DNA from 3 places in the Paenarthrobacter sp. NPDC018779 genome. Region 3 is predicted to be linked to each of the others. Evidence: riboswitches for the same ligand, from Rfam matches in the RefSeq annotation. Region 3 holds a riboswitch; each other region holds the start of a gene.

Region 1 (10,240 bases), on a different contig from region 3:
GCTCGACGCAGCCAATGCCGATCAGCGCAGCGATGGCCGGTGCAAGCGCCACGGCGTAGTAGGGGTGGACGATGCCGCTCATGAAGCTGAAGATTCCAGCCGTGACCACCAACCAGCCGCCCCACATCAGGAGGGCAGCCCTGCTCCGGGAAGTGCGGACTTCGCGGCGGGTGAACCACAGTCCGGCCACCAGGAGGATGAGGGCCGCCGGGAGCAACCAGGAAACTTCGCCGCCGAAGCTTGTGCCGAACATGCGGCCCAGGCCGGCTGCGCCACCGAATCCGGCATTGCCGCCCATGCCTCCGCCGCCGCCGGGTATGCCGCCACCGGCTCCGCCTTCGCCAGATCCGGTGATACGGCCCAGGCCGTTGTAGCCGAACGTGAGTTCAAGGAAGCTGTTGCCCTCGGACCCTGCCATGTAGGGCCGTGCCGAGGCGGGGGTCAGCTGGAAGATCGCGATGTACGTCCCGGCAACAGCCACGATTCCCGCTGCGGCTGCAAGGAGGTGCAGGATCCTGTTGCGGAGCGTGGTGGGAGCTGCCCACAGATACGCGAGCGCCAGTCCGGGAACAATCAGGAAGCCTTGGAGCATCTTGCTCAGGAAGGCCAACCCAACCACGGCACCCGCCGCGGCAAGCCACTTCCAGCCCGCCTTCTCGATGGCCCGCGTTGTCAGGTAGGCGGCCAGCACCAGGCACAGCGTGAGCATGGCGTCCGGGTTGTTGAACCTGAACATCAGTGCTGCCACCGGGGTCAGAGCCAGCGCGCCACCGGCGATGAGGCCCGCCGCGGGTCCCGCCACCCGCTTGATCGCCAGGTACAAAAGCCCGACGGCGGCCACTCCCATGAGTGCCTCCGGGACCAGCATGCTGGTGGGGGAGAAGCCGAAGACCCTGCCCACGAGCGCGGGAATCCAGAGGGAAGCCGGTGGCTTGTCCACGGTGATGGCGTTGCCGGCGTCGAGCGAGCCGAAGAACAAGGCCGTCCAGTCCTTGGCGCCGGCCTGGATGGCGGCGGCGTAGAAGGAATTGCCGTAGCCCGTGGCCGCGAGGTTCCAGAGGTAGAGGAAGGCAGTAGCCACCAGGAGCCCGGCGGCTGAGGGGCGGACCCAGCGAGCCTGCCGGCCGAACGCCAGGCGCTGCAACCGTGATTTGGTCTGCTGGGTGGCCACAGGTTCCGCTGCGGCGGCCGTGCCTGGTTGGAGGGCGGTGATCACTTTGCTGCCACCTCCGTGGCCTGGTCGGGCGTCGCTGCTTGCGTAGGGCGGCGGAACACCCACAACCGGAACAGCAGGAACCGGGCCACCGTTGCGGTGAGGTTCGCCCCAACCACGGTTGCCACCTCAACCCAGCGGTCCGGCGTCGTGCTTCCATGCACCAGGGCGAGCGCACCGGAGGTGAGCGCCAAGCCGATGCCGAACACGATCAGCCCTTCGAAGTGGTGCCGTGCGTGGTTGCCGCCGTGGATGCCGAACGTGAAGCGGCGGTTGGCGGCGGTGTTTGCCACGGCGGTGATGATGAGCGCCAGGAAGTTGGCGAGCTGCGGGTCCATGAAACCGCGGCAGAACAGGAAGATCACCAGGTAGGCCACGGTGGACACGGCACCGATGAATCCGAAGCGCACAAGTTGCCCGAACAGGCTGGTGCGCGGCGTGGCCTCGGAGGTCCGTGAGGAAGCGGGGAGTGGTCCGCGGGCCAGGGCGGCACGAAGTTCGGGAACGGGGATGCGGCCGGTGACCAGGTCGCGCGTCAGGCGCGCCATTCCGCGGAGGTCGGCCAGTGCGGTACGTACGATGTCGACGCTTGAGTTGGGATCGTCGGTCCAGTCCACGGGGACTTCATGGACGCGGAGTCCGCAGCGTTCGGCGAGGACCAGCAGTTCGGTGTCGAAGAACCAGGCGTTGTCCAGCGTGTGGGGGAGGATCTGGTGGGCTACGTCCGCGCGGATGGCCTTGAAGCCGCACTGCGCGTCGGAGAACCGTGCACCCATGACGGTGTGCAGGAGGACGTTGTAGCTGCGGGACACGAATTCGCGCTTCGGTCCACGGACTACCCGGGAGTTGCGGGAAAGCCGGGTGCCGATGGCCAAGTCCGAGTGCCCGGAGATCAGCGGGGCCAGCAGTGGGGCCAGGGCGGCGAGGTCGGTGGAGAGATCCACGTCCATGTAGGCCAGCACGGGGGAAGGCGACGCGAGCCAGACCTGACGGAGGGCGTTGCCCCTGCCCTTTTCCTCGAAGCGCATGACGGCAATTTCGGGGAGTTCGCGGGCCAGTCGCTCGGCGATCTTCAGGGTGTTGTCCGTGCTTGCATTGTCCGCCACCGTGATGCGGAAGGAATGCGGGAAAGTGTCCACGAGGTGTCCGTGCAGGCGGCGCAGGCATTCCTCCAGGTCCGTTTCCTCGTTGTGGACGGGAACGGTGACGTCCAGGACGGGAACTGTGGTCCGGGTGTCCACGCGAGAGCGCCGCATCTGCCGGTGGGGCAAGGCAGGAGCGGCGGAGTGCCCCGCATGGGCGGGGTTCGGCAGCGCACTGGTGGCTGGATCTATGAGCGTCATGCATCCAGAGTGGAGCCGCCGATTGTGAGGGCTTTAGGCGGAAGCTGTGACGGGACTGTGTAACTTGGTTGGACGGAAACGTCGCCCGCGCGGCGGCCAGTGGAACGCGAACACCTTGGCGTGGGGACGCGAAAAGCCGCCCCCGGTCCCGCCGTGCGCATCAGTTGGGGTTGCTGCGAACGGCGGGAACAGGAGCGGCTATCGGGAAGCCTCCGGGCTTAGTACCAGTTGTTGGCCAAGTGGAAGGCAAGGGCGGCGGACGGCGAACCGTAGCGTTCCTTGATGTAGTTCAGGCCCCACTTGATCTGGGTCTGGTAGTTGGTCTGCCAGTCAGCGCCTGCCGTAGCCATCTTGGAAGCAGGGAGGGACTGGACAATGCCGTAAGCGCCACTGGAAGCATTGGTGGCAGTGGTCCGCCAGTTGGATTCCTTTTCCCACAGCGTGTTGAGGGCGGTCATTTCGCCCGGGCCCCAGCCGTAGTTGGCCAGGATGCTGGCGGCATAGGCCTTGGCTGCTGCGGGGTCGTCGATTGCCTTGGGGGCAGCTGCGGCGGCTGCAGCTGCTGCTGCCGCCTTGTCAGCGGCGGCCTTTGCTGCGGCGTCGGCGGCGGCTTTCTCAGCTGCGGCCTGTGCAGCGGCAGCCTGGTCGGCTGCGGCCTTCTCTGCGGCAGCCTTGTCTGCAGCTGCCTTGTCGGCGGCGGCCTTCTCAGCTGCTGCCTTTGCGGCCGCGGCCTGGTCCGCTGCGGCCTTGGCCGACGCTGCACGATCAGCGGCAGCCTTTTCCGCAGCTGCGTCTGAAGCAGCATTGGCCTTCGGGTCAGACTGTACGGCGGCTTGGGTCTGTGCGGCCTGGCTCAGTTCCGGCAGGTTGAACGCGGCGTTGGCGGCTTGTCCCAGCGAAGCGACGCCGAGTGCGGCGGCAACAACACCTGCTACGACCGACATGCGGTGGCCGGCCTTGCCCTGGCGCGCGGCGTTCTTCAGAACGGCCTGCGACTTGGTCAGGGGAGCATCGTTTTCGTCGCGATGACGCGCGGAATGGCGCGTCTGATCCTTGAATTCAGACATGTGTGATTACCTCTCAGCGCCTGCGGAGTTAGCTGTCGGGTTCGGATGAGGTCATCCGGCCGCGCGCGTAGCTGCGGCTTCACCCCAAGGGCCGGCGCAATGCCTGGCCCGGAGACTCTGGGTCCCCCGTCTCTGCCTCGATGAGAACGGAACTCCGGGAAGTGGCAGAGCTCGGCGCATCCCGGGTGCGGGCCTCTTGGGGCGACCCACCCTTTCGACGGTACAGGAGGATTTCGCTTAAGTCACATTTAGGTAACAGAGATCACGACGCCGGTGCGTCGCCTTGCCGGTTTCGTTACACCCGTTCGCTACTCACCGAGGGGAGGCGCAAGGCGAACTCCGTGCGCCCCGGTTTTGAGGTGACTTCGACGCTGCCACCGTGCGCTCCAACGATGGATTCGACGATTGAGAGTCCCAGCCCGGAGGTCCCTTCGGAGCCCGACCGTGCAGCGTCAGCCCGGGCAAAACGGGAGAAGATGCGGCCTTGGAAATCCGCGGGAATGCCGGGTCCATTGTCCGTCACGGTGACCACTGCACTCCCGTCCGCGCTCAGCATCACGCCGGTGACCACAGTGGTGCCAGGATCGGTGTGCTTGCGTGCGTTGGACAGCAGGTTGGCGAGCACCTGATGAAGTTGAGTGCCATCGCCACGGACCGTAATGGGCTCATCCGGAAGCTTGAGCTGCCACACGTGGTCCGGGGCCATGACTTTCTCGTCCGTCACGGTTTCGATGACCAACTGCGTCAGGTCCACGTCCGTGACCTTCAAGGGCTGCCCTTCGTCCAAACGGGCCAGGAGCAGCAAATCCTCCACCAGCGTGCTCATCCGCTCCGATTGGCTCTGGACGCGCGCCAGCGACTTGCGGCCATCCTCGGTGAAATTCTCGGTCATCCGCAGCATCTCGGTGTAACCCCGGATGGCTGTAAGGGGCGTACGGAGCTCGTGGGAGGCGTCGGCAACGAATTGCCGTACCTTGGTTTCACTTTCCTGCCTGGCTTCGAGGGCGCTGGCAACGTTGTTCAGCATTTGGTTGAGGGCGTAGCCCACGCTGCCTACTTCGGTGCCAGGGTGGGAGGCCGACGGGGGTACGCGCACCGCAAGCGCTACCTCGCCGGCGTCGAGAGGCAGGCGGGAAACCTTGGTGGCCACCTCGGACAGTTGCTCCAGCGGCCGCATGGTCCGCCGGATGATGACCGTGCCGGCCAGCCCGATCAGTACCAGACCGCCCAGCGATACGAACACCATGGTCCAGACGAGGGACGCTTCGGTGCTCTGCTTGTCAGCCAGCGGCAGGCCTGTCACGATCACGTCCCCGTAGGGCATCTTGACCGCCACCAGCCGGTAGTCGCCGTTGGAGAGCGAACGGTCCACGGGTCGGTTGTCCAAGGGGAGGTCCAAGAGGACCTGGTTGTCTTCGGCGGAGAGGGCCGCACGGTTTCCTGAAGCGTCAATGAGCCCGGCGCTACTGACGGTTGACCCGCTGATCCGCGCATTCAGGGTTCCGGCGCCCTGCCCACGGGCTTCGAGGGGGTCCGGCCGGCCGTTCGGGAAGCTGGAGGGTGGCCTGCCGAAATCAGTTGCGCGGCTGGACGCCTGCTCCAATTGCTTGTCCAACTGACGGTTGAACACCATGTCCATGGACGCATAGCTGACTACGCCCACCGCCCCGCAGATGGCAACGAGCAGTGCCATGGCTACGAGCACCAGGCGGGTCCGCAAATGCCAGGTGGATGGGTCCAGCCAACTCCGCTGCGTCTTCCTGGCGACCCCTGAGAGTGTGGTCAAGGCTTAGTCCGCGGGCTTGATGACGTAGCCTGCGCCACGCACGGTGTGGATCATGGGCGGGTGGTTGGCCTCGATCTTCTTGCGCAGGTAGGAGATGTAGAGTTCCACGATGTTCGCCTGCCCGCCGAAGTCGTAGTCCCACACGCGGTCGAGGATCTGGGCCTTGCTGACCACACGTTTGGGGTTCTCCATGAGGTAGCGCAGGAGCTCGAACTGGGTTGCCGTGAGGGCGATGTCCTCGCCGGCCCGGGTTACCTCGCGGGTGTCCACGTTCAGGGTCAGGTCGCCCACTACGAGTTCTGCGGTGTCCATGGCGGCAACACCGGAACGCTGCACCAAGCGGTGAAGGCGCAGCAGCACTTCTTCCATGCTGAACGGCTTGGTCACATAGTCGTCACCGCCCGCAGCCAGGCCAACGATTCGGTCCTGGACAGCGTCCTTGGCGGTGAGGAAAAGGGCGGGGACCTCCGGGGCGAACGCGCGGATCCGATTCAGGACCTCGACGCCATCGAATCCGGGAAGCATGACGTCCAGCACCAGGACGTCCGGGCGGAAGTCTTTGGCGAGCTTCACGGCCTCGGGTCCGTCGGCGGCCACGGCGACGGACCAGCCGGCCATGCGGAGGCCCATGCTCATGAGCTCGGCAAGGCTCGGCTCGTCGTCCACCACCAGGGCGCGGATGGGGGAGCCGTCCGGGTGGGAGAGCTGGGGAAGGTTGTTGGTCATGGAGTGCGGGGATGCCATGTGACAACTCTCCAATCTGCTGGTTTGCCGGCGCTTTGCCGGTCCTGTGAGGACCCTGTGAAGTCAACACTAGCGAGGTGGGAGTCCTGAAACACGTGAATCCACAGGTCACAGGAGGGACTGCTCCTCAACACAGCTTCCGCACAGCCAGGCAGCAGACTCTGGGGCCTAAGAGGACCATCAACCCCATCTGGAGAACACCATGAACCAGCAGCAGCGCCCCGAAGACCCCACGTCCCCGGCCCCGCAGGGCACCACCCAGCCCGGCGGAACCCGGCCATCGGCGGGGTGGGGAGCTCCGCCGTCGGACCCTTCCGCAGCCGAAAACGGATGGGGAGCTCCGGCGTCGAACACCAACGGCTGGGGCGCTCCGCCCGCGAACGGCTGGGGCACCTCCCTTCCCGGCAAGGACAAGGGAACCCTGCTGAGCCGGTGGACGCTCAAGCGGACCCTCATCGTGGCCGGCGTTGCCGTGGTTGTCGCCGCAGGAACGGCCGCGGGTTTCTACTCCTTGGGTAACGCCGGCTCGGCAGATGCGGCCAATCTTCCATTGGGCCAATCCGGCGGCCTCGGCGCGCAGCAAGGCGTCCCGGGACAGGGCCTCGGACCCGGCGGAACCAGCCAGGACGGCAGCGGGCAAAGCGGAACGGGCCAGAGCGGAACGGGCCAGAGCGGCATGGGCATGCCTGGCCAGATGGGCGGCATGTCGCCCGACGGCTTGGGCATGGCCGGTGGCCTGAACACCGCAATCCATTCGGAGTACGTGGTCCTCCGCGACAACGAATACGTGACCATGGCCGATCAGCTCGGCACGGTCAGTGAGGTCTCGTCCAATTCCCTGACGGTCAAGAGCTCCGATGGATTCACCAAGACGTACGTCCTCAGTTCGGATACAGCCGTGGCCCAAGGCACCAGGCAGCGGGGCAGCACCACCAGCAGCCTGACCATCGCGGACATCAAATCGGGCGCCAAAGTGCGGGTAACGGCTACCAAGGACGGCGACAACTACACGGCCGCATCCGTCCGGCTCACCACTGCAACCACGTCCTCGGGACAGGGCTCGACGTCGGGTTCGGGCACCACTTCCTGACCCGCCGCCCGGCGTGTGGCCCGTTTCTACCGCTTGTAGCAGATTCGGGCCACTAAAATCGAGATGGATTCGAGTTGCGACTGGTCAGTAACTGTTTCAGATCGTGAGATTCCATGGCCGCATGTGCTTGGAAAATTGTGAAGGCCATAATGCACTATTCGTCGAAGAAAGTTCACTCCTCGTTCAATATTTCGGGCATCGGACGAATGGAATGGCGTTCATTTTAGGGACCTGCTGAATTGTGATTTGAGGCACAATACTGCCCCTTGTCTCAGGATGTGGACGTTTCGGCACATTGTTACTTGCGTGTTGCCTTTGTTACGTTGCACACTTCCAATGTGAACAAGAACTCAACAGCACCTGCAGCCGCAGCAATCTGGTCCAGCGCACCCGCTGGCGACGAGACCCGCTGTTGTCGAATGCAAGCCTAACTTTCCACCCCAAAGAAGTTTCAGGCATTCGCCCCCTTGCCCAGCGTTGGGCGCCCCTCCCCAGACTCATTGCGGGGACAACCAGCATTCGAAGCCGCGATGACGGCTATTCACTTTTGAGGTAAGCACTCCATGTCAGTTGCATCCGGATACGTCCACATCTCTGTCCGTAACGCCAATAAGGCCGCTTCCAATGCCGGCCTCCGCCCCGGTTTTGGCAACCGTCCGGGCTATGCCCCCGGTTCCCAGGGCGCCCAGCAGGCACCCGGGTACGTCCCCCAGGGCTACAACCCGAACTCTTACGGCCAGTTGCGCGCAGTACCCACCAACGAACCAGCGCCAATTACTGCGCCCACCCCGGTGGTTGCCCAGACCGAGCGCCTTCGCCCCGTCGCCAACGACAACGTGGCCCGCGGATTCGTTCTCTACATGGGTATTGACGAGGAAACCGCTGCAGCTGCAGGGACGTCCATTGCCAAGCTGGCCCAGGAAATCCGCGCTTACGCACAGTCCCTCGTGACCGGTGCCGAGAGCTACGCCGCAGTCGCTGTTGCGCCGGCCAACGCACCCGGGTCCGCACTCGACGTCGTCCGCTCCACCTTTGGTGACCCCACGGTTGCTGCCCGCCAGCGCACTGAGGCCGCCCGTCCCGCGCCGCAGCAGGAAGCCCGCCCGTCCGGCGTGCTCATCGACCTGGCCCGCCGCGAAGTCCACCTGGACGGCGAATCGCTGAACCTGACGTTCAAGGAGTTCGAACTCCTCAACTACCTCGTGGAGAACGGCACCCGCACTGTGGGCCGCGACGAGCTCCTGGAAGGCCTGTGGCGCAACGCCGAGGAAGTGCCCAACGAGCGCACCATCGATGTCCACATCCGCCGTCTTCGCTCCAAGCTGGGCCGCCTGGCCAACACGGTCCGCACGGTCCGCGGCCAGGGTTACCGCTTCTACGAGCACCCCGAGGTCATTGTTTGGGCTGCTCCGGAATACTCCATCTAGCATCAACGCGCAGAGCGCCCGTCTCCCTTGGGGAGGCGGGCGCTTTCGTATCTGCGCCGGCTTGGCAGCTATAGGGTTGAGGCATGAGCGACCACCACATCAAGCGGCTTGTGATCATGCGGCATGCCAAGGCTGACTGGCCACTCGGCGTCCCGGACCACGAGCGGCCCTTGGAGGAGCGTGGCCACCGCGAAGCGCCCCTGGCCGGCAAGTGGCTCCTGAAGCACAAGATCGTGCCGGACTTCATTTTGTGTTCTTCGGCGCTCAGGACGCGGCAAACCTGCACGTGGGTCTGCGACGAGCTTGGGGAGAAGGCTCCGACGCCCAAACTCGAGGACGGCTTGTACGCGGCGTCGGCCACAGGCATGTTGTCCGTGATCAACCATGTACCGGACACGGTGACCACGCTGATGATCATCTCGCACATGCCAGGCGTCCAGGACCTGGCCATGCATCTGGCTTCCCGCAACTCGGACCATGACGCCTACATGGATGCTGCTACGCGTTACCCAACGAGTGCGTTGACGGTAATGGAAACAGAGAAACCGTGGGCGGAACTGGACGGCCAGGATGCCAGGCTGACGCATTTCAAGGTGCCGCGCCACTAGCCTGTGGACGGGCTGTTGAACCTTGGTTCTAAACGGGATCCGGTTCCGCAAGTTGCGGCAGGCACATGCAGCGGATCTCGAAGACGGGAATGCCCGCAGCCTCCTCGCCGTGGCCGGTGGCAATCAGGTATTCACCGTCGAACATGTACACGGGAAGCTGTGGCGCGAGGTATTCGTTGTAACGGCTCGGGTAGACCCATTGTCCGCGGATATCGAAGGCCGGGAGTGCGTACGTGTCCCGGCGGTTGTGGGCACTGGGAAAGAGCTCATCGTCCACCATGTGGTAGCTGGCCAGCCCATACAGGTGATGGTGGTTCGTGTCCGTGGGAAATAGGATTGCTTCAACTGCCATGGCCCCTCCGAGCGGTTTTGGACCGGCGCATCAGGCGCGCCGGTGGTTAGGTAAGGTTAAGCTAACCTAACCCCGTGGAGAGTGTCGAATGTTCCTCAGTGTGACGTTGCTTGCAGTGGCAGCTCCTGTTGGGCAGCCACCTCGCGGAGCAGGCGGACGGCGTGGCGGATGTTGGGACTCGCCGTCATGGTCTTGCGGTACACAATCCCGACGGCGCGCTGCTGGACTGGATTCACCAAAGGGACGGCCACCACCGCAGATGGGAGCGGCGGACGTCCCAGTCGGGGGACCAATGCCACGGCGACTGCCTGTTCAACCATTGCGACATGCGTTGAAAAGTCGGGATCGTAGACCCGGATATCCGGCACCCGCCCCAGGCCGGCGAAGATCTGCAGCAACGCCTCGTTGCAGATGGCGCCCGCCGGGGTGCTCACCCACGTCTCGTCCAGGAGGTCTTCACGTTCGACGGCGGTCCTCGCCGCGAGCGGGTGGGCCCTGTTGAGCAGTACGTCGGCTTGGTCGAGGCAGAGGTCCTCAAGCACCATGTTCTCCGGGATCACCAGCGGCACGGAATTCCAGTTGTGGACCACGGCGAGCTCGGCCTCGCCGG
Region 2 (10,240 bases), on a different contig from region 3:
TGGTGCCCGGGTTCTGTCCCACCACCAGGACCAGTTCGGCCTGGTGGAGGTCCTCCAAGGACACAGTGCCTTTGCCGATGCCGATGGTCGGGTTGAGCGCGCTGCCTGAGGACTCATGGCACATGTTGGAGCAGTCCGGCAGGTTGTTGGTGCCCAGGCTCCTGGCGAACAGCTGGTACATGAACGCTGTTTCGTTGGCCGTGCGGCCAGAGGTGTAGAACACGCAGCGATCCGGAGTGGAGGCGTTGATGTGCTCGCCGATCAACGCAAACGCGTCGGTCCAGCTGATGGGCGAGTAGTGGGAGTCCCCCGGCCTGATGACCACGGGTTCGGCAATGCGGCCCTGGCTGCCCAGCCAGTACTCGGTCTTGTCCTCGAGGTCCGCTATGGAGTGCTTGGCCCAGAATTCGCCGCCCACCGTGCGGGTGGTGCTTTCCTCGGCGATCGCCTTGGCGCCGTTCTCACAGAACTCCGCAGGGCTTCGCCGGCCCGTAATGGACTCCGGCCAGGCGCAACCCGGGCAGTCGAAGCCGTCACGCTGGTTGACCCGGAGCATGGACCGGACCGTACGGGCCACACCGGCCTGGGAGTAGCCCCGTTCGAGGGCGACGCTCACGGCCTTCAGGCCGGCAGCGGCTCGTTTGGGCGGGTGGATCTGCAGGTCATCCTCGTTGATGTCCTGTTCTGGGGCATGCCTGTTCATGTGTCCATCATTACAAGCCCGGTGGCAAAGCCGCCACCCGCGTCCACGGACAGTGTCAGGCGTCGAGCGCGCTCCAGTCCACCGGTCCCGCCGGCGGCTTCTTTGCCGTGCGAACGGGCGCCTTGCGTGGTTTGTCCTCGGCGGCTTTGGAAGCGGGCAGCGGCTTACCCCACGGCAAGGGGAAGGCCGGCACCAGCTCGCCCATCTGCACTCCGTGGGGAGGCACCACCATGACGCCGTCCGCTCCTGCCAGCCCGCGCATCATTCCGGGCCCGGCATGCTGGGACGGCGACGCCAGCCCGTAAACCAGCTTGAACGGCATCAATCGGGTGCGGCCCGGATCGGCATCAATCATGGAACCGCACGGTACTTCGCCCACGTCGGCGAGGCGTCCGTGGCCGAGGGCAGCCAGCAACGGTCCGCCCACGGTAAAGAGGGCCATCATGGCAGCGAGGGGATTCCCCGGCAGTCCCAGCACGAAACGTCCGTCAGGCAGCTCCGCAAGTACCGCCGGGTGTCCGGGACGCATGGCGATCCCGTCAATCAGCAGCGTCCCGCCCAACTCCGCTACGGCCTTGCGGAAATGGTCGGTTCCCGAGCGTCCGGTACCGCCAGTAGTAATAACGACGTCGGCAGGCGGGTCTGCGTCGGCGCCCAGTTCCGTCATGCGCGCCTCGAAGGTGCCCAGTTCCGTGGTGCCCGCTTCCAAGGTGCCCGGCTCCGCGTCCTGCAGCGCCGCGAGCCACTCCTCATAGTTATCGCCTACACGGACCAGCCCGCCGTCGATCCCGCCAAGGAGCTCCACCACCGAACCCAGCTGCGGCCCAAAGGTATCCCTGACCTGCCCGGGGGAAGGGACGCCCCGTTCAACCACCTCGGACCCGGTAAGGAGGAACCTCACCAAGGGTTTGCCCAGGACGGGCAGTTCGTCCAGGCCGGCCAGGGCCGCGACGGCCAGGTGCGCTGGGTTCAGCACCGTTGCCTTCTTCAGCAGGACCTCGCCCTCAGCAGCTTCCTCTGCCGCCTTGCGGATGTGTTGACCGTTGCGCGGCTCCCCCGGCTTCGCGGTGCCGCCGAGCGCCAAAACCGGCAGGCCGTCGTCGTCCGTGGTGATGATGCCGCTTTCGCTGCGGAGAACCGCTTTGGCACCGGGTGGAATCAGCCCACCGGTGACGATCGGGCTGGCCTGGTGTGGGGCCAGCCGCTGCCCGGGTTCGTTGAGGATCCACGGACCGCTGCCGTTCACGGCCCAACCATCCATGGCCGACGACGCGTAGTGCGGCATGTCCTGCAGGGCAAGCACGTCCTGGGCAAGGGTCCGCCCCAACGCCGCGCGCAACGGAACAGGGCTTGCGGGGATGGGAGTGGCGACGTCGAACGCACGCTGCCTGGCTTCGTACCAGGTATGCGCCGCATGGTGGCCCTGTTCGGGGGCCTCCGTCATTCGGTTTCGGCCCCGGGCTCCGCATACTGCTTGGCTACTTGGCGGGCAAGGTCCAGGGCGGCGGCCATGGCGGCGTCGTCGTTGGCCTGGCCGATGCCGCGTGCCATTCCGGCCGCGTACCCCGCGATAAACGTGGTCAAGGGCGCCGCGGGACGCACCACCGAGTGCGCGGCCACGCCGGCGACAGCAAGGATCTCGTTGACGTCCACGTCAACGCCCTCAAGCTCAAACGCCTGCAGCAGCGTGCGGCACCATTCCTCGAGTGTCTCGTCCTGGCTTTTCACGTCCGCCTCCAAGTCGTTGTCAATGCCCAGGGCCGCTGCATCCTCCCACGTATCCACATCGTCCGTGGAGCCATCGGGAACGGCAACAGCCAGCACGTTCAGCCTAGCAAGCAGCTTGAAGACAGACGCGTTCGTTAACGACTGGGCTGCACCGACTTCGCGTTCCAGGGCCTGTGTGCTGTAGATACCAAGAAGAGGCTGTTGCCGGCCGTCGGAAGACACTGCCATGGCTCCCTCGGTGCCTTGATGCTTCTCAACTTCCTCAAGGATGGCCGCCACTCCCCGTGAGGCATGCGGCATGTCGCACGCCAGTACCAAGGTCCACGGAGCCGGATCAGCAGCCTCAAGGGCCGCAAGCCCCACAGCAATCGCCGCGGCCGGTCCGGCATAGGCGGGCTCTTCGCGCGCGGACAGGACTCCTTCCGGAAGGCCTTCCTGCCGCGGCCCCACCACCACCGTCCGCGAAGCACCCCGGACCGCGTCCAGGGCGTGCGTAAGGAGGCTCGCGCCGTCGTACTTCAACTCCGGCTTGGGCACGCCACCGAGGCGGGTGGCCCTGCCACCCGCCAGGATCACGGCGTTGAACTCCATCCGCACAGATTACCCGCCGGGCAGGAGCACAACAGAAATCGATCAGGCAGCGGATTCCGGCAAGAGGAACGGGTCCCAGTCCGGCGCAGGTTTCTCGAGTTCTTTGATCTGCCACATGGTTCCCGTGGGCGCGCCGGGCGTGAACCGAAGTTTCCAGCCCATCTCGGCGAGCGTCTGGTTGCTCTTGGCGTTATTGCATTTCAAGCACGCCGCAACCAGGTTTTCCCAGGAATCCGCGCCGCCCCTGGATTTGGGGTGGACGTGGTCTATGGTGTGCGCTGTCTTGCCGCAATAGGCGCAGCGGTGGCCGTCGCGGCGGAGCACCCCGCGGCGGCTCACAGCGGTGATCCTGTTGTACCGGGGACGGATGTAGCGGTTGAGAAGAATCACGGACGGACGTCCCAGAATCTCCTGTGGCCCGACGACAGGTTCGCCGCCTTCGGCCACTACGCTAGCTTTCCCAGTCAGCACAAGGACCAGCGCCCGGCGGAAGGTTACTACCGCCAGCGGTTCATATCCAGCATTCAGAACGAGTGTGCGCATGCACGTACCTCTTCACGGCCGCACCCGTCAGGGGCACGAGGGCCGGCTGCCCTCTGCATGTACGGGCTGTGGATCGACACCATAAGGGTAAGCACTTATATGCCGTATCAACGAATTTTCGGACCGGTTCCCGGGCGGTGTCGGCGAATGTTCATGTGCGGGACACCTTGCCTGGCCCTCCACGAGGGCCTAAAAGCTGAACGCCCCGCAGGAAATCCTGCGGGGCGTTCAAAGAAGCTGTATCAGCCGTTCACGCGGATGAAGACCGGGCCGGAGCCGACGTTCACGCTGAAGAGTGCGGTGGTGGATCCGTTCCATCCACCGTGCACTGCCATGCCGTTACCGACGTACACGGCGATGTGCGCCATTCCACCGTAACCACCGTTGGCGTAGTACGCGAGGTCGCCCGGCTGCGCTTCGGCGGCGCTGACGGTGCGGCCGAGGGAGAGGTAGCCGGCGGGCCAGTCGTGGAAGTTGATGCCCACGGCGGCCAGCGAGTTGGTCACCAGCATGGTGCAGTCCTGGGTCACGCCGAGCTGGGCGTAGGCTGCCGCGGCGATGGCAGCACCGAGGCCGCTGGACGCTGCCGGAGCCTTGGCGGCCGGGGCCGGGTTGCTGACGGCTACGGTGGCACTGGCGCCAGCAGTAGCAGTGGAGCCGGAGCCGGTTTTCGCTGCGGGCTTCTCAACTACGGGAGCCGGAGCCTCCACCGTGGTGACCACCGGGCTCTCGTAGGAGATGGCCACAGTGGAATCGGCAGCGATGGTGGACTGCGTGACTGCCTGGACATCAAGGGCCGTGGTGGCCGTGGACTCACGCTGGACGTTGGTGTCGGCGGCATTCGCAGCAACGCCACTGGTCAAGACCAGTCCTGAAGCGGCAGCGATCACAACTGCCTGGCGGCCGACGCCACCGGCGTTGTCACTGACAGCCTTCGCGATCACGGCAAGGGAGCTGGTCTTGGGGGCCTCAGCTCGGTGCCGTGCAACCTTGTGTGCACTGGTCATTTTTAATCTCTTTTCGTTTCCGCACGCGGTTGGGGCACGCACGGTTTGCGGGCAAGCCAGCACTTGGGGGGCATGCTGGCGTACCCCGAACGGGGTTTTAGCGGAGGGTGAAGAATGAAGACGTGCCGGTGGAAGCCACCGAGTGGAGCAAGGTTCCCTGGCTCGGGTTGAGAGCGCTGATCATCATGCCGTTGCCGACGTAGATGCCAACGTGTGCGCCGCCGTTCTGCATGACCAGGTCACCCGGCTGCGGCGTGCTGGTGGCCTTCATGGCAGTCCAGGCGTTGACGCGGGGAATGCTGATGCCGGCCTGGGCGTAAACCCACTGGGTGAAGCCGGAGCAGTCCCAGCCGTTGGGGGTGGTGCCGCCCCAAACGTAGGGGTGGCCGATGCCCGTGTAGGCGATCGCGGCGAGGCCGGAAGCTGCGGCGCTGGAGGCCGTTTCCTTGGCGTCGGAAGACTGTGCGGTGAGCGAGCCGGCGGCCTGGCTGCCAGTGGTCTGGTTGCCAGCTGTCTGGGAGCGCTGGGTGGTCTGCGACGCGCGCTGGACCTTCGGGGCTTCCTTGGTGGCCACGACGGGGCTCTCGAAGGAAACAGTGGCCGTCGGCTCTGCGGTGACAACCTCGGTGGTGAGGAGCTGCTGCGTGCTCGTCTCGGCCTTGGAAACATCGGTGTCCGCTGCCTGGGCCGGAAGGCCGACGCTGAGGACGAGGCCGGAGGCTGCGGCAAGAACTGCGGCCTGGCGGCCAACGGTTCCGGCATTCGCTGAAACAGCCTTCGAAAGAGTGTTCAACGGGTGAACCGTCTCGGCGCGGTGGCGCGCAGGGGTAGTGCGTGATGACACGTAGGTAGCCTCTCCCAATGCCTGCGAGGTGAGCTGTCGGATTCGGATGGGAGTCATCCGGCCACGCGCTTCGGGAAGCTTTGTGACTTAACCCCAAGGCCTTCTCTCGAAGACCAAAAGTGGTTCCCCCGCCCCTGCCAGACGAATTTTGCGAACGGACCTTGAGTGGTGGCAGAGCTAGGCAATCCACTCAAGTGCATCGGCCCCCTAAAAAGCCGATGCGCTTTAGACGGTACAACAGTTGAACACGAATGTCACATTCAGGTCACGGGGTGTGTCGCGAATGCGAGAGACGACCATCGACTTTGCTTAGAGCCAGCCCATGGGGTCCACGACTTCGCCGTTGACCTGGACCTCGAAGTGCAGGTGGCAGCCCGTGGAGGCGCCCGTGGTGCCGCTCAGGGCAACCACGTCACCGCGGTTGACAGTCTGGCCAACCTTCACGTTGAACGACGACAGGTGGTTGTACGTGGTTTCAAGGCCGTTGCCGTGATCCACTACAACGCGGTTGCCTCCGCCGTACTCGTGCCACCCTGCGAACGTGACCTTGCCGGCTGCTGCAGCGTGGACCTGGGTTCCGCACTGCGCAACGAAGTCCTGGCCGCGGTGGAAGTCGCCGGTGCCGCCGGTCAGCGGGCTGACCCGGTATCCGAACGGAGAAGCGGTGGTCAGCGTGTCCAGCGGGCTGCCAAGGGTTCCTTTGGAGGAACTGGCCTGGATGCTGCCGACGGACTGGGCGCTGAGCAGCTGCTTGAGCTTGCCGTCGGGATCGGCCTTGGTGGCCACCGCCGCGCGGCTGAAGTCGATTTTGGCCGACGCTTCCGCGGAAACCTCAGGCTGGCTGCCACCGGAGACGGCCAGGGCAGCTTCTGTTTGGCCCGACTCGGAGGTGGCCATGACGGGGCTTGTGGCCGGCAGACCGACAGTGAGGGCAAGGCCGGTGGCGGCAAGAGCCACTCCGGCTTTCTGCCCTACGCCACTGGCTGCGGCGAAATCGGCAACCTGGCGCAACGGGCTCTTACGGCGGCGCACCTGACGCTGGGTGTCGCGGGGCCGGATCTCCGTTACGACGCGGGCTGGCCGCAGCTCAGCAGCGGGGCCGGACGCGCGTCGGCGGCCCCTGACGTTCTGCGATGTCAAACTCTGTTCCTCTCTTGAAAGCCTGCGAAGTTAGCTGTCGGATTCGGATCAGAGAGTGCAAAGACCCGGCCCGCACGCAGCGCATACGGCACACAGGTATCCCGGAGGAAATTGCGTAAGTAGGCACTGCTGCTGCGGACTTCACCCCAAGGCTGCTTCTTCAGGCAGCCGATTGTGGTTCCCCCGCCTCTGCCAGTAGTGGATAACACCCCTGATCTGCTGGCAGAGCTCGGCTCCAGATCAGGTAACGCTTTGGTATCGGCGCTAGTAGATAACTATAGGGGATTAAAGCCTTCGGTAATAAATTCGTTATCTTCCGGCGGCGCCGCTTTCAGGGGCGGGCCCTTAGCACCTTTCGGCGGAAACTGCAGGTCACGCCGTTCCACCCGACTCTGGTAGTGAGATCAGACACTCCGGCCGGGGACACAAGTGAGGCACCCATCCTTTTCGGGAGAGGTGCCTCGAAAGTCCTACGTTCAGCCAACCGCCACGAAGACGTGGGCAGCAACTTCGGGGGGCAGTTCCAGGGCGCCCTCGATGCCGGGGACGCGGACGGAGATGTACTCCCCTACCCGCGCCAACGAAACTGCCGCGCCCGGACGGATCCCGCCTTCATCGAGTTGAGTCAGGAGCTCGGGCTCAACCTGGATGGGTTCGGCCAACCTGCTCACCACAACCCGTGAGTCCGTGGCGTAGCCGTCCATGGCCTGGATGAGGTTGACGTCGCCCTTCAAGGAGATCTGGCTGGTCCGCCCACCGAGTGCTTCCAGGCCCGGGATCGGGTTTCCATAGGGTGACTCGGTGGGGTGCTCAAGCAACTCGTACAGCCGGCGTTCAACCCGCTCACTCATCACGTGCTCCCAGCGGCAGGCCTCGTCGTGGACATAGGCCCAGTCCAGGCCGATCACATCGGCCAGGAGGCGCTCGGCCAGGCGGTGCTTGCGCATCACCTCGGTGGCCCGCTTCCGGCCAATCTCGGTCAACTCCAGATGGCGGTCATTGGAAACGACCACCAGGCCATCGCGCTCCATGCGGCCGATGGTCTGGGAAACAGTGGGACCGGAATGGCGCAGGCGCTCGGCAATGCGGGCCCGAAGAGCAACGATGTTCTCTTCTTCAAGCTCCAAAATGGTCCGAAGATACATCTCAGTGGTATCGATCAGATCCGTCATCCAGCTCAGCTCTCCTCGAACGCAGTTCTCGCGTAGTGTCCACCGTACCGCGTCCAGACGAGGCGGCCGGTCCCGTGGCGCCGCCCCATGACGCCTCCTCCAGCTTAGCTTATTTGGAATTACTCTGAATAATCCCCCTTCGCCTTCCTGCGCACCCGGACGGCACCGTTCCACGTGGCGGACTATGACAACCGCAGGTTCCTGCCCGCGCGCCACGTCAGGCAGAATTGGGGTGTCGAAGGAGCAGTTGATGCCACCTGCCACGACCCATCTTTGACCGATACCCATTGGAGCCACCCGTGAGCGACAACAGCATCACCATTCCCGCCGACCTGCTGCCCAAGGACGGACGCTTCGGCGCAGGACCGTCCAAGGTCCGCCCGGAGCAGGTCGAAGCCCTGTCCGCCGCGGCCACCACCATCCTTGGCACGTCCCACCGCCAGGCACCGGTGAAGAACCTCGTGGGGTCCGTCCGGGAAGGCCTCAGCACTTTCTTCCGCGCCCCGGAGGGCTACGAAGTTGTTCTCGGCGTCGGCGGCTCCACGGCGTTCTGGGATGTCGCGGCGTTCGGCCTGGTGGAGAACAAGGCCCAGCACCTCTCCTTCGGCGAGTTCGGCTCCAAGTTCGCGGCGGCCACCAACAAGGCTCCCTTCCTGGACGCCTCCTCCATCATCAAGTCCGAGCCGGGCACCCGTCCGTCGCCGCAGGCCGAGGCAGGCGTGGACGTCTATGCGTGGCCACAGAACGAGACGTCCACCGGCGTCGCGGCTCCGGTCAAGCGCGTCGAAGGCGCCGATGAGGGCTCGCTGGTCCTGGTGGACGCAACCTCCGCTGCCGGCGGCTTGGACGTGGACGTCGCGGAATCGGACGTCTACTACTTCGCCCCGCAGAAGAACTTCGCTTCCGACGGCGGTCTGTGGCTGGGCCTCTTCTCCCCCGCTGCGCTGGAGCGCGCTGCCCGGGTGAAGGCCAGCGGCCGCTGGATCCCCGACTTCCTGGACCTGCAGACGGCGATCGACAACTCCAAGCTGAACCAGACCTACAACACGCCGTCGTTGTCCACGTTGGTCACGCTGGACGCCCAGGTGCAGTGGCTCAACAGCAACGGTGGCCTGGACTTCGCCAGCAAGCGCACGGCGGACTCCGCCAGCCGCGTGTACTCCTGGGCTGAGGCCTCCGAATACGCCACGCCGTTCGTGGCCAACGCCGAGGAACGCTCCAACGTGATCGCCACCATCGACTTCGACGATTCGATCGACGCGGCGGCCATTGCCAAGGTGCTGCGGGCCAATGGTGTGGTGGACACCGAGCCCTACCGCAAGCTGGGCCGCAACCAGCTCCGGATCGCCACGTTCGTGGCCATCGAACCGGACGACGTTTCGGCACTGCTCGCCAGCATCGACTACGTGGTTGGTGAACTGAAGAAGTAAACACCATCAGCGGCCGCAGGGCCGGAAACACTGAAAGGCGCCTGCCGGAATGGTTCTTCCGGCAGGCGCCTTTGTGTGTCTTCAGTTGTTGCTAGTCGTATTGCCCGGAGTGGTCCGCGTCGTCGACGGCGTCCCCGGTTTCTCCCGAATCGTCATCCGCGTCGCCATCGCCCTGGGCATCGTCCTCGGCCGCTTTGACCGTTTCCTCGGTGACGTCTTCCTCGGTCTCTTCAACCAACGGCGTCTCGTCCTCCGGCCGCACCCGTTTGGCCCACGGCACCCATTCCGGCGCGAGGATGGAGTCCTCGGACGGCAGGAGCCCCAGCTCGCTGACCGTGACGATCTTGGACCGGGAGTTGCGGGTGACCACCGCATACCACTGCCAGCCGCCGTAACCTGCCAGCTTCGATTCGAAGAGGTGGGTCACTACCCGGTCGCCTTCCGATTTGGCTCCGAGGTGCGCACCTACTTCCCCACGGCTGGCAATGCCTTCCACGGCCTGGCGGGCGACGTCGACGGCGGCAGCCAGGTAGGAGTCCGGCTTGCCGGTGCGCCATACGGGAACGCCGGCGCGCGGCTTGGGGGCCGCGGCCTTGGTTTCAGCGGGCTTCCGCCCGGGAACATCCCTGCTGGCAGGAGCGTCCCCGTTTGCAGGAGCCTCGGCAACGGGGAGGGCAGGGGTTTCCTGCGTGCCTTCCCCGGCCTCTATATCCCGTGCGGATTCCGATGTCATGGCGTTCCTAGGCTTCCAGCTCGTCGGCAACCTTGCGCAGCGCCATTCCGATCGCCTTGGCCTTGTTGCCTTCCGGATACTTACCCGAGGACAACGTACCGGACAGATTGTCCAGGACGGTGACCAGGTCCTGGACCAGCGGTGCCAGGTCGCGGGCGTTCATGCGCTTGGCCTTGGCGATTGAGGGGGTTTTGTCCAAGACGCGCAAGCCCAGCGCCTGGGCGCCGCGGCGGCCGTCGGCAACGCCGAACTCCACGCGCGTACCGGCCTTCAGCTCGGTGACCCCTGCGGGCAGGGACGTCTTGGGCAGGAAAACTTCCTGGCCGTCTTCGGCCGCGAGGAATCCGAA
Region 3 (10,240 bases):
ACAATGCGGGAGCCTCGGACTGTCATCAAATGCCAACTCGGCGCAGCGACTTACTTGACGCCCAGCAGTTCCTCCACTGTTCCGATGCCGAAGAACAGCAGGAATGCCGCCGCAACAGCCCACATGAGGGGGTGTACTTCGCGGGCGCGGCCCTGGAAGGTGCGGATGAGGACGTAGGAGATGAAGCCTGCACCCAGGCCGTTGGCGATCGAGTACGTGAACGGCATGAGGGCGATGGTGAGGAACGCCGGGATGCCCACGCCCCAGTCCTGCCAGTCGATCTTGCCCACCTGGGAGACCATCATGAAGCCAACCACCACCAGTGCGGGGGCGACGGCTTCGAACGGGACCAGGTTGATGAGCGGCGTGAAGAACATGGCCACCAGGAACAGCACGCCGGTCACGATGGACGCCAGACCGGTCCGCGCACCCTCGCCGATGCCCGCGCCGGACTCCACGAAGATCTGGTTGGAGGAGACGGACGCGCCGCCACCAACAATCGCGCCGAGGGCGTCCACCTGGAGCACGCGGTCCACGTTGGGGATGTTGCCGTGCTTGTCCACGGTTCCGGCCTCGTTGGCCAGGCCCACCATGGTGCCCATGGCATCGAAGAAGATGCTGAGCAGGATCACGAAGGCCAGCAGGGCGGCCGCGATGAAACCAAGGTGTTCAAAGGCGCCGAAAGGGTTCGCCTTGCCGATCAAAGAAAGGTCCGGGGCGCCCCACTCGGAGAGCGTCGGTGCCACGAGGGACCAGCCGCGCGGGTTGACGTTCTTGCCGTCGAAGCTCGGGCCGATGTGGAGGGTGAATTCCAGGATCGCTGCCAGCGCGGTGGATACGACGATGCCGATGAGGATCGCGCCGCGCACCTTGCGGACCACCAGGGCGATGGTCAGGATCAATCCGACGGCAAACACCAGCGTGGGCCAGCCCATGAGCTTGCCGTCCACGCCCAAGCCGAGTGGAACGGTGGTGCCGGCGGCGTCGGGGATGCGCCGGACGAACCCGGCGTTGACCAGGCCGATCAGGGCAATGAAGAGGCCGATACCCACCACGATCGCGGTCTTGAGGGCTTCCGGCACGGCTTTGAATACGGCAGTCCGGAATCCCGTGAGGACCAGGATCAGCATGGTGAGGCCGGACAGGACCACCAGCCCCATCATGTCCGGCCACGTCAGCCCCGGGTGCGAAGCCACAGTCACGGCAACGAAGGCGTTCACTCCCAGGCCCGTGGCGACGGCGAACGGGTGCTTGGCCCACGCTCCCATGAGGATGGTCAGGATGCCCGCAACGAACGCTGTGGTGGCTGCGACGGCGGTGAAGCCCAAGGAGGCTCCGCTGGAGTCGGCTCCGGAGAGGATCAGGGGGTTCAGGACCACGATGTAGCTCATGGCAAAGAAGGTCGCGAACCCGCCACGGATTTCCCGTGAGTACGTGGAACCACGTTCGGAAATCTTGAAGTAGCGGTCTATGGCAGAACCTTGTTTAAGCATGAAGGTCTCCGGGGATCGGGTGAGTGTGCTCTCAAATCCTATGCCCGCGGCTACGGGGCGCCCGGACGATTCGCCTAGTCTGTAAGGAAGCCAACATTAGGAGAAACCGCCCCATGCGTACCATCCGCCCGCTTCTGGCCGCCGTCGTTGCCGCCCTTGCCTTCGCCTCGGCGGTACTTTTTGGTGCCGCCCCCGCGTCCGCGCACGACGTCGCCGAGTCCACCACTCCGGCCAACGGAGCCACCGTGGCGGCAGTCCCGGCGTCGGTCTCCATTACGTTCAACAACCGTCCGCTGGCCATCGGCTCCGGCGTTACGGTGACCGCGGGCGGCGAAAACTGGGCGGACGGCGCCGTCGAAATCATCGACAACCAGGCAGTCCAAAAGTTGCGCCCGGGAGCCCCGGCCGGCGAGTACACCGTGGTGTGGCGCGTGGTCAGCTCCGATTCGCACCCGATTGAAGGCACCTTCAAGTTCACGTCCACCGCGGGAAGCACGACGGCGGCAAGCGGCTCCGCGGGCGCCTCGCCGTCCGCTTCGGCCTCGGGCGCGGTGGTTCCGAGCGCGGGAACGGCAGCCCCGGGGACCGGCTCCGGCGAGTCGGCTCCGGCCGCCTCCCAGCCCTTCCCATGGAGCATTGTGGGCCTCGCTGTGGTGGCAGTGGGCCTGGTGGTTTTCCTGGCGATTACAGCCCGCAGGAAATTGGCCGCTTCCAACGAGGCCGAGGGCGATAATTCCGCGGAATGACGCGGTTTTCTACATACCTGCGAAAATCTCGAAAGGGTTACCGCGACACGCGCAAAGCCAACTCCTCGTTACTCAAATGTGACTTTGGCGTGATCATCCGTTACGGTAGTACCTGTGCCCAATCCATCTTTGGGGCACTTCCGGCCTGATTGCCTAGCTCTGCCGCAGTCCGGAATCCGTTCGCAGACAAACCTACGGCAGAGACGGGGAACCCATTTTAGGCCGCCATCGAGCGTGCCTTGGGGTGAAGTCACGAGGCTTCCGCTGAACAGCGGGGGATAGTGACCGGGTGACTCCCATCCGAATCCGACAGCTAACCTCGCAGGCATCGGGAGAGGCTTTTTCATGTCTTCACGCATTCTTCGCGGCCGTCGTAAGGCGGACATCGCACGTCCCAATCCGTTCATCTCCATCTCCAAGGCCGTTGCCAGCAACGCTTCCGGCGCTGGCCGCCAGGCAGCCGTCATTGCTGCAGCTTCCGGCCTTGTCCTGACCGGCTCCATTGCCGCCCACGCTGCCGAGACCCCCGCACAGGCTCCGGTCCAACGCGACTCCAGCCCGGCGACCGTTGCCGAAACCGTTGCGGAGACCCCCAACAAGGTAGTCACCGCAGCTGCAACGGCCACCATCAACTTCGAGCGCCCCGCGGTTTCCTCCGTCGCGGCTCCCGTTATCGAGAAGCCGGCTCCGGTGGCTGCGGCTCCGGCCAAGAAGGCGACCACTGCGACCACCACCGCCAAGGCTACTGTTGCAGCTACCGCGGCTGCCCCCGCCGCCGCGGCCCCTGCAGCAGCAGCACCCGCTGGCAGCGTCAACGCAGCCATGGTTGCCTCTGCTTACGCCCAGATCGGCATCATGCAGGACTGCACCGCCATGGTGGAGCGCGCACTCGGCTCGGCAGGCATCCCCGTGGGTGACCTCGCTCCGATGCAGTTCCTGAACTACGGCAAGGTAGTCAGCGATCCCCAGCCCGGCGACATGATCGTCCAGTCCGGCCACGTTGCCATCTACATCGGCAACGGCCAGGCCATCAGCGGTGGCATCAACGGCAACCAGACCGGCATCCACCCGATCAGCTGGCTGACCGCAACCGGCCCCATCACGTACGTACGCGCTGGCGCCTAAGCTTCACGCTTAAACACCAAGGCCGGCACCTGGGAGAGATTATTCTCCGGGTGCCGGCCTTCGGCTGTTAAGGGCTTGCTGGGTACTCAGGATCCCTGGCATTTGGCTGCTCGCAGCATTTGGCTGATCGCGGCAGCGGACATGCCGGTTGGTCAGGCGGCCGAGGTGCCCGTTTCCAGATGCAGCACTGTGCCGGCGCTTCAGGCGATCGCGACGCCCGGTCCGGCCGGGAGCGCCACCTTCGACGAGATCGCCTGTCCCACGGCCTTTGCCTGGCGGAGCACTTCCTTGGGGGTGGGGGTGATGAGTTCTCCGACGCCAACAAGGTGCATCCCGACCGCCCGCATGGCGGCCACGAGGTTCTGCCCGATCGCGATGCCGAGTTCGGCCAACATCCGGCGCAAGTGGCTTTGGGCGCAACGCGTCACCACAATGTGGTCCGCCAGAAGGATGCCGCTGGCCGTGTGCACGGCCCACTGGCGGGGTGTTGACTCAAAGGGTGCTGGGCCGAAGGGTGTTGGGTCGAAGGGTGCGAGTCCAGCCGTCGCCAGGCCGGGGCCGCCAACGCCGGGAGCCGAGAGGTCAGCCACGGCCCGCTGGCCAAGTTGCAGGCCCTGGTTGGCTCCCAGGAAGTCCAGGCGCACGGCTTTGGTAGTGCTCCGCACATCGAGCTGATGGCTGGCTGCGTAGTTCCGCAAGTGCCGGAGGATCTGGTTTCGTTCCACCATGGCCGCGGGGTCGCCAGCATCGCAGCGCTGCAGCATTCCCGTGTGGACTGAGGGACCGGATGTGGACAGGGATCCAAACCCGTCCACCACGATTGAGCCGACGCCGTAGCGGCTGAGCTCGCTGGCCACGGCAAGGCCGGAAAGCCCGGCTCCAATCACCACGGTGGTGGTGCGCTCTGTGCCGGAATCAGGCGTGAGTGACACTGCTTGGCTCCTCCTTGACGTGTGTGCCCGAAGGCATCGCGTTGTTTCGCGTCCAAGCTCCCCCAGCGTCCGCAAACAAATGGCCGGGTGTGTCCTGGAACACGCTTGCCGGCCATTCGGTGACTCGAACACTACAGAACTTTTGGGGCCGTGGATAGCCTCAATGGCAGCGTGTTTTTACTTGTTCATCAGGAGTCCAACAAGGACACCGGAAACCGAGCCCGGACCGTTATGCGGCGGGCGAAAAGTCGCCTTGATTCGGCCTTGGCAACCGAGAATAGTGGGCAGTGGAAGGGGATGCCCTGAACTTCTCCTTCCCCGGATATTCGTACCAGGCCGGGCGTGTCACCTTGCGGGGTGAAACCTCTGGCAGAATGACCGGAACAAAAGCAGCAGGTGGAGAGGCGGGCCCCATGGACCAGCACGGCAGTCACGTTGAAGAACCCCGGAGCGGCGACGGAGAAGCCGTTGCCCCTGGTGGAATCGTCGTCGGAGTAGACGGCTCGGAACACGGTCAATGCGCTCTGGTGTGGGCCGCCCGCGAGGCTGAACGCCGCCAACTTCCCCTTCATATCGTCACGGCCTACTCGGTGCCGATTTTCGCGGCCTCCGGCCTGGACGGCGGTTACGCAACCGTGGACGATTCCGTCATCCGCGAGGGCGCGGAAGCAATCGTCAAGCAGGCCATGGAAAAGGTGGCCGGCTATGACCTGGACGTGGACGCCTCCGTGGAAAACGGCGATGCCGCCGGCGTGCTGCTGGACCTCTCAGCCGAGGCCGCTTTGCTGGTGTTCGGAAGCCGGGGCCGGGGAGGTTTCGTTGGCCGGCTCCTGGGTTCGGTGAGCAGCGCGCTCCCGGCCCACGCAAAATGCCCCACGGTTACGGTGCCGTTGTACTGCGCCGACCGCCTCGGGGAGAGCACCGAGGACCGCCACATCAAGGCCGAGCACGCCAAAGCCGGTCCGCGCACGGTGGAGAACGTGGTGGTGGTAGGCGTCGATGGTTCCGAGCAGGCCCGCATCGCAGTTTTGGAAGCTGCCGAGCAGGCAGAACGGATGGGAGCCAAGCTCCGGGTCATTTGCGCCGTCCCGCAATACAGCGGCTCCCTCGCGTGGGTGCCCGCGCCGCTGGACAGGGACGCCCTGTTCGCGGACATCAAGGTGCAATTGGACGCCGGCGTCGCATGGCTGCGCAGCCACTTCCCCAAACTGACCGTGGAAACGGATCTGACCGATGGCTCGCCTGTGGATGTCCTGGTGGAAGCGAGCAGGGGTGTTGAGCTTGTGGTGCTGGGTACCCGGGGCCGCGGCGGCTTTGCCGGGATGCTCCTTGGCTCCACGTCCGACGGCGTCCTGCACCACGCCAAGGGCCCCGTGTTGGTGGTCCCGGACCGGGAGGACCCGCGGCTCGCCGACCGGGCCAACTTCGGTCCCATGCTCGGGGCTGCATAGGGCAACGGCTCCGGTCGATGGACGGCCAGGATCCCGGCGCACGGGCAAAGGAACCAAGGGCACAAGAGCCGCCGCAGGATGCTGACGGCTCCGGGTTCATCCTGCCGCTGGAGGAGATCCGGGCAGGCATGCTGACGCAGGTTGGCGGTAAGGCTGCCAACCTCGGTGAACTGACGGCGGCCGGGCTGCCGGTGCCACCGGGCTTCTGCCTCACGACGGCGGCCTACCGCCATTCGCTGGCGTCCGCCGGAATGGAGGAGGTCTTCGATGCCATGGAGGCCACGGCTTCCAACCCGGACCCCGCGGGCGCTCGCGCCACGGGTGGCCCGGAACCTACCGCTTCGGGCGGTGCCCCGACGGACGCGACGCCGGTGCGCAACGGCTCCCCAGCCGGCCCTGACCCCGCCCACCTCAACTCACTCGCGGCCCGTGCCCGGTCTTTGGTCCTCGACGCCGGGATTCCGCCGGAAGTCGCCAGGCAGGTACGGGCCGCGTACCTCGCCTTGGGTACCGACGTTCCGGTCGCTGTCCGGTCCTCGGCAACTGCCGAAGATCTCGCTTTCGCGAGCTTCGCCGGCCAACAGGACACGTTCCTGAACGTCGTGGGCGTGGACTCCGTCCTGGACGCCGTCAGCAAATGCTGGGCCTCCCTCTGGACGGACAGGGCAGTGAGCTATCGGTCCACCAACGGGATCGACCATTCCACGGTGGCCTTGGCCGTAGTGGTCCAGGAGATGGTCCAGTCAGCCACCGCAGGGGTGATGTTTACCGCGAATCCGGTGACCGGCCGCCGTCGGGAAGCCGTGATCGATGCCAGTCCCGGACTCGGCGAGGCCGTGGTGTCCGGGGCTGTGAACCCGGACCAATACGTGGTGGACATCCAAAGCGGCCGCATCCTGAAGTGCACGCTCGGTGACAGGCAGGTAGAAATCCGCTCCGTGGCCGGGGGCGGCACGGAAAGGGTGGAGCAGGAGACCTCCGAGGCGCCCCCGGAACCTTGCCTCAGCGATGGGCAAGTCAAGGCGTTGGCGGCGCTCGGCCAGCGGGTCGAGGAGCACTACGACGTGCCGCAGGACACCGAATGGGCCATCGACCAGGCAGGCAAGCTCTGGCTCACCCAGGCACGGCCCATCACCACCCTGTATCCGCAAACCACGCGGAAACCGGACATTCCCGGAGAACACGCCTTCCTCAACTTCAGCCTGGCCCAGGGACTCACCCGTCCGTTGACGCCCATGGGACTGGCTGGGATCCGCCTCATCGCGTCCTGCGTGGCAGGCAAAGCACGCTTCACCGTGCCTCATCCGCGTTCGGGGCCTTCGCCGTACTACGAAGCAGGGCAGCGGATCTTCTTCGACGTCACCTCCGTACTTCGCAGCAGGGTAGGACGGCTGATCGTGCCCAGGGTCTTCGACATCATGGAAGCCCGCTCGGCTGCCCTGATCCGTGGACTCGGCGATGATCCCCGGTTCACCGTCACCAACAACACGCCGTTCAAGCTCATCCGGCACGTGGCACCCGTTGCCGCCGCGTACCGGGTGCCGGAGACGATTTTCCGGGCGCTCTTCCGGCCGGCGGCGGCAATGCGGCGCGTGGACAGGATCGACCAGGAGCTTCAGGAATCGTTGGAGGCACCGGAAGCGGCAACAAGCCGACAGCGCCTGCATCACGTAGAGGAAATCCTGGGACAAAGAATCTTCGCCACCGTGCCACAGGTCCTGCCGCTCCCAGCCGTGGGCTTTGCCATGCTGGCTCTGGTGCGCAAACTCCTGGGACCGGACGTGTCCTATGACGAACTTCAAACCGTGATCCGTGGCCTGCCCAACAATGTCACCACCGAGATGGACCTGGAACTGTGGAACCTGGCATCGAAGATCGGCCAGGACCCGGAAGCCAAGGAGTTCTTCGTCTCCCGGACGGCGGCTGAGCTCAGAGAGGCGTATCAGGACGGCACGCTTCCGCCACGGTCCCAGTCCGGCATGGACAGGTTCCTGGCCGCCTACGGACACCGCGCCGTCGCGGAAATCGACCTCGGCATGCCGCGCTGGTCCGAGGATCCCACCCACATCCTTGGCGTGGTGGCCAACTACCTCCGCCTGGAGCCAGGGGTCGGAGACCCCGCCCGGCAATTTGAGGATGCCGCCCGGGCGGCCGAAGAACAAGTATCGCGGCTGGTGGCGCGGGCGCGTGCCAAGAGCCCGGTGCACGCCGCGGTGGTTCGCGCAGCCCTGGACCGGACACGGCGCTTCGCAGGCATGCGGGAACTTCCCAAGTACAACCTGGTGCTCGGCCTCGCCGCAGCCCGGGAACAGTTATTGCTGGTGGGCGGGGACTTGGCCGAGGCCGGGTTGTTGGACGACGCCCTGGACATCTTCTTCCTGGATTTCAATGACGTGGAGACCGCCCTTGCCGGGACCGGACTCCAGCACGTGGTCGCCGGGCGCCGGGAGGCCTACGAGCTTGAGCTGCGGCGCAGGCATATTCCCCGCGTCCTGCTGTCCGACGGAACGGAGCCGGAGGCTGCCAGTGTCCTCGCCACTGCTCCGGGTGCGCCAGGGTCACTCACCGGAAGCCCAGCTTCCGCAGGCATCGTCACGGCCCCTGCGAGGGTGATCATGGATCCCGTCGGAGCGCACCTGGAGCCCGGGGAAATCCTGGTGGCACCCTCCACGGACCCAGGTTGGACTCCCTTGTTCCTCACCGCAGGCGGGCTGGTCATGGAAATGGGTGGCCCCAATTCGCACGGCGCCGTGGTGGCCCGCGAGTACGGCATCCCGGCCGTGGTGGGTGTTCCCGATGCCACGGCGAAGCTCGTCACGGGACAAACCATCACTGTGGACGGTGCCGCGGGGACGATCATCCCCGCCGAGGGCTAGGCGTGCTGGTGCGACTCGTGTTCTGAATGGCTCACGGGTTCCAGCTGGAACGTGCAGTGCTCGGTATCGAAGTGCCGTCCCAGGCAGGAGCCCAACTGGTCCAGGATGCTGTCCGCCCCACTGGCATTCAGGACCTCGTCCTCCACCACCACATGCGCCGAGAAAACGGGTACGCCGGAGGTGATGGTCCAAATGTGGATGTCGTGTGCTTCCACCACGCCATCCACGGCAAGGATGTGTTCACGGATCATGTTGACGTCCACGCCCTTGGGAGTTGCTTCCAGGAGTACGTCCACCACGTCGCGGAGCAGGTGCCAGGCGCGGGGGATGATCATGAGTGAGATCAGCATGGAAGCGATGGGGTCGGCGGCGCTGAAGCCCGTGGTCATGATGACGATAGCGGCCACAATGACGGCGATGGAACCCAGCAGGTCGCCGAGGACCTCCAGGTAGGCTCCCCGGACGTTGAGGCTTTCCTTCTGTGCCCCTTGCAGGACAAGGAGTGAGACGAGGTTGGCTACGGCACCCAGGACCGCGGCCCCCAGCATGATGTCCGTGTGGATTTCCGGAGTCTCGCCAAAGCGCCGGATGGCCTCGATCATGATCACCACGGCGATGACTATGAGGATCAGTGCGTTGGCCAGGGCCGCAAGGACCTCGGCGCGTTGGTAGCCGTAGGTGCGCTGGTCGCTCGCCGGACGGGTGGCGATCCAGGCCGCCATCAGGGCGATGAATACGCCGGCGGCGTCGGAGAGCATGTGGCCGGCGTCGGCGAGCAGGGCCAGCGAACCGGAAACGACGGCGCCAACCACCTGGATGCCCACCACCCCCAGGGTGATGGCCAGGACGGCGATAAGCCGCTTGCGGTGTTTGCCGGTTGCTGTGACTCCGTGGGAGTGGTTGTGGTCGTGCCCCATGCCTACAAGGCTAGCCCCACCCGAGTTCATGAAGGCGGTCGTCGTCGATCCCGAAGTGGTGCGCGATCTCGTGGACCACGGTGATGGCCACTTCATCGATGACCTCCTCGCGGGTGGTGCAGATGTCCAGGATCGGCTGGCGGAAGATGGTGATCCGATCCGGCAGGGAACCGGCTTCCCACCACGAGTCGCGTTCGGTCAGGGGGACGCCCTCGTACAAGCCAAGAAGCACGGTGTCCGGGTCTTCCCCGGGCTGCGGGGTGTAATCGTCTTCGATGAAGATCGCCACGTTATCCATGGCGCTCGCGGCTTTGGGTGGAATCAATTGCAAGGCATCGCTGACGGCGGCCTCGAATTCCTCCGGCGACATCTCGAACGGGGCACCATGCGGCAGCCCGGAATCTTCGGCTGGACTGTGCACGGCTTCGCGGGCCGGAAGCGACGGCAGCGGCGAAGAAGGGCGATCGCCGTCGGGAACGATGGGAAGGCCGGGAGGAAGATTCGCGGGCATGGTTCGACTCTAGTCCGCGCCGGGAGCATTGACGCTGGATGTGTTGGCAGATACTGTTTTGGAGGTTTGGTTATACGCATAACCAAACCTCCACTCCCACCACAGTCAGGTCCCGCATGTCCCGCAATGGCACCAGGCCTGGATCCCCAGGGTCCGGCCCCACGATGCACCACGTCGCGGCTGCCGCCG

Evidence for each region. A riboswitch is a leader RNA that binds a small molecule or an ion and turns the genes downstream of it on or off. The one in region 3 is predicted to bind cyclic di-AMP.
Region 1: linked by a shared signal. The riboswitch ahead of ACH488_RS09650 (hypothetical protein) and the one ahead of ACH488_RS13875 (NlpC/P60 family protein) in region 3 are both predicted to bind cyclic di-AMP.
Region 2: linked by a shared signal. The riboswitch ahead of ACH488_RS07035 (M23 family metallopeptidase) and the one ahead of ACH488_RS13875 (NlpC/P60 family protein) in region 3 are both predicted to bind cyclic di-AMP.

What each region holds. Positions count from the first base shown of each region.
Region 1 covers NZ_JBIRZS010000006.1:167,648-177,887, forward strand. Annotated here, with positions in the region: gene ACH488_RS09640 (ArnT family glycosyltransferase) at 1-1,216, opposite strand, end outside; gene ACH488_RS09645 (glycosyltransferase) at 1,213-2,556, opposite strand; gene ACH488_RS09650 (hypothetical protein) at 2,775-3,623, opposite strand; cyclic di-AMP (ydaO/yuaA leader) riboswitch at 3,627-3,810, opposite strand; gene ACH488_RS09655 (ATP-binding protein) at 3,919-5,409, opposite strand; gene ACH488_RS09660 (response regulator transcription factor) at 5,413-6,153, opposite strand; gene ACH488_RS09665 (hypothetical protein) at 6,356-7,243, shown strand; gene ACH488_RS09670 (winged helix-turn-helix domain-containing protein) at 7,807-8,670, shown strand; gene ACH488_RS09675 (SixA phosphatase family protein) at 8,754-9,278, shown strand; gene ACH488_RS09680 (hypothetical protein) at 9,307-9,630, opposite strand; gene ACH488_RS09685 (LysR family transcriptional regulator) at 9,726-10,240, opposite strand, start outside.
Region 2 covers NZ_JBIRZS010000004.1:160,454-170,693, forward strand. Annotated here, with positions in the region: gene ACH488_RS06995 (FdhF/YdeP family oxidoreductase) at 1-703, opposite strand, end outside; gene ACH488_RS07000 (molybdopterin-binding protein) at 759-1,325, opposite strand; partial or broken gene ACH488_RS07005 (hypothetical protein) at 1,287-1,391, shown strand; partial or broken gene ACH488_RS07010 (molybdopterin molybdenumtransferase MoeA) at 1,698-2,147, opposite strand; gene ACH488_RS07015 (NTP transferase domain-containing protein) at 2,144-3,022, opposite strand; gene ACH488_RS07020 (HNH endonuclease) at 3,065-3,565, opposite strand; gene ACH488_RS07025 (NlpC/P60 family protein) at 3,808-4,572, opposite strand; gene ACH488_RS07030 (C40 family peptidase) at 4,670-5,416, opposite strand; cyclic di-AMP (ydaO/yuaA leader) riboswitch at 5,421-5,586, opposite strand; gene ACH488_RS07035 (M23 family metallopeptidase) at 5,726-6,556, opposite strand; cyclic di-AMP (ydaO/yuaA leader) riboswitch at 6,561-6,801, opposite strand; gene ACH488_RS07040 (metal-dependent transcriptional regulator) at 7,033-7,728, opposite strand; gene serC (phosphoserine transaminase) at 8,028-9,158, shown strand; gene ACH488_RS07050 (DUF3027 domain-containing protein) at 9,250-9,891, opposite strand; gene ACH488_RS07055 (cold-shock protein) at 9,899-10,240, opposite strand, start outside.
Region 3 covers NZ_JBIRZS010000012.1:111,440-121,679, forward strand. Annotated here, with positions in the region: gene ACH488_RS13865 (NCS2 family permease) at 51-1,493, opposite strand; gene ACH488_RS13870 (copper resistance protein CopC) at 1,607-2,239, shown strand; cyclic di-AMP (ydaO/yuaA leader) riboswitch at 2,390-2,581, shown strand; gene ACH488_RS13875 (NlpC/P60 family protein) at 2,585-3,364, shown strand; gene ACH488_RS13880 (FAD-binding protein) at 3,565-4,296, opposite strand; gene ACH488_RS13885 (universal stress protein) at 4,710-5,747, shown strand; gene ACH488_RS13890 (PEP/pyruvate-binding domain-containing protein) at 5,765-8,623, shown strand; gene ACH488_RS13895 (cation diffusion facilitator family transporter) at 8,620-9,540, opposite strand; gene ACH488_RS13900 (metallopeptidase family protein) at 9,551-10,051, opposite strand; gene ACH488_RS13905 (LacI family DNA-binding transcriptional regulator) at 10,168-10,240, shown strand, end outside.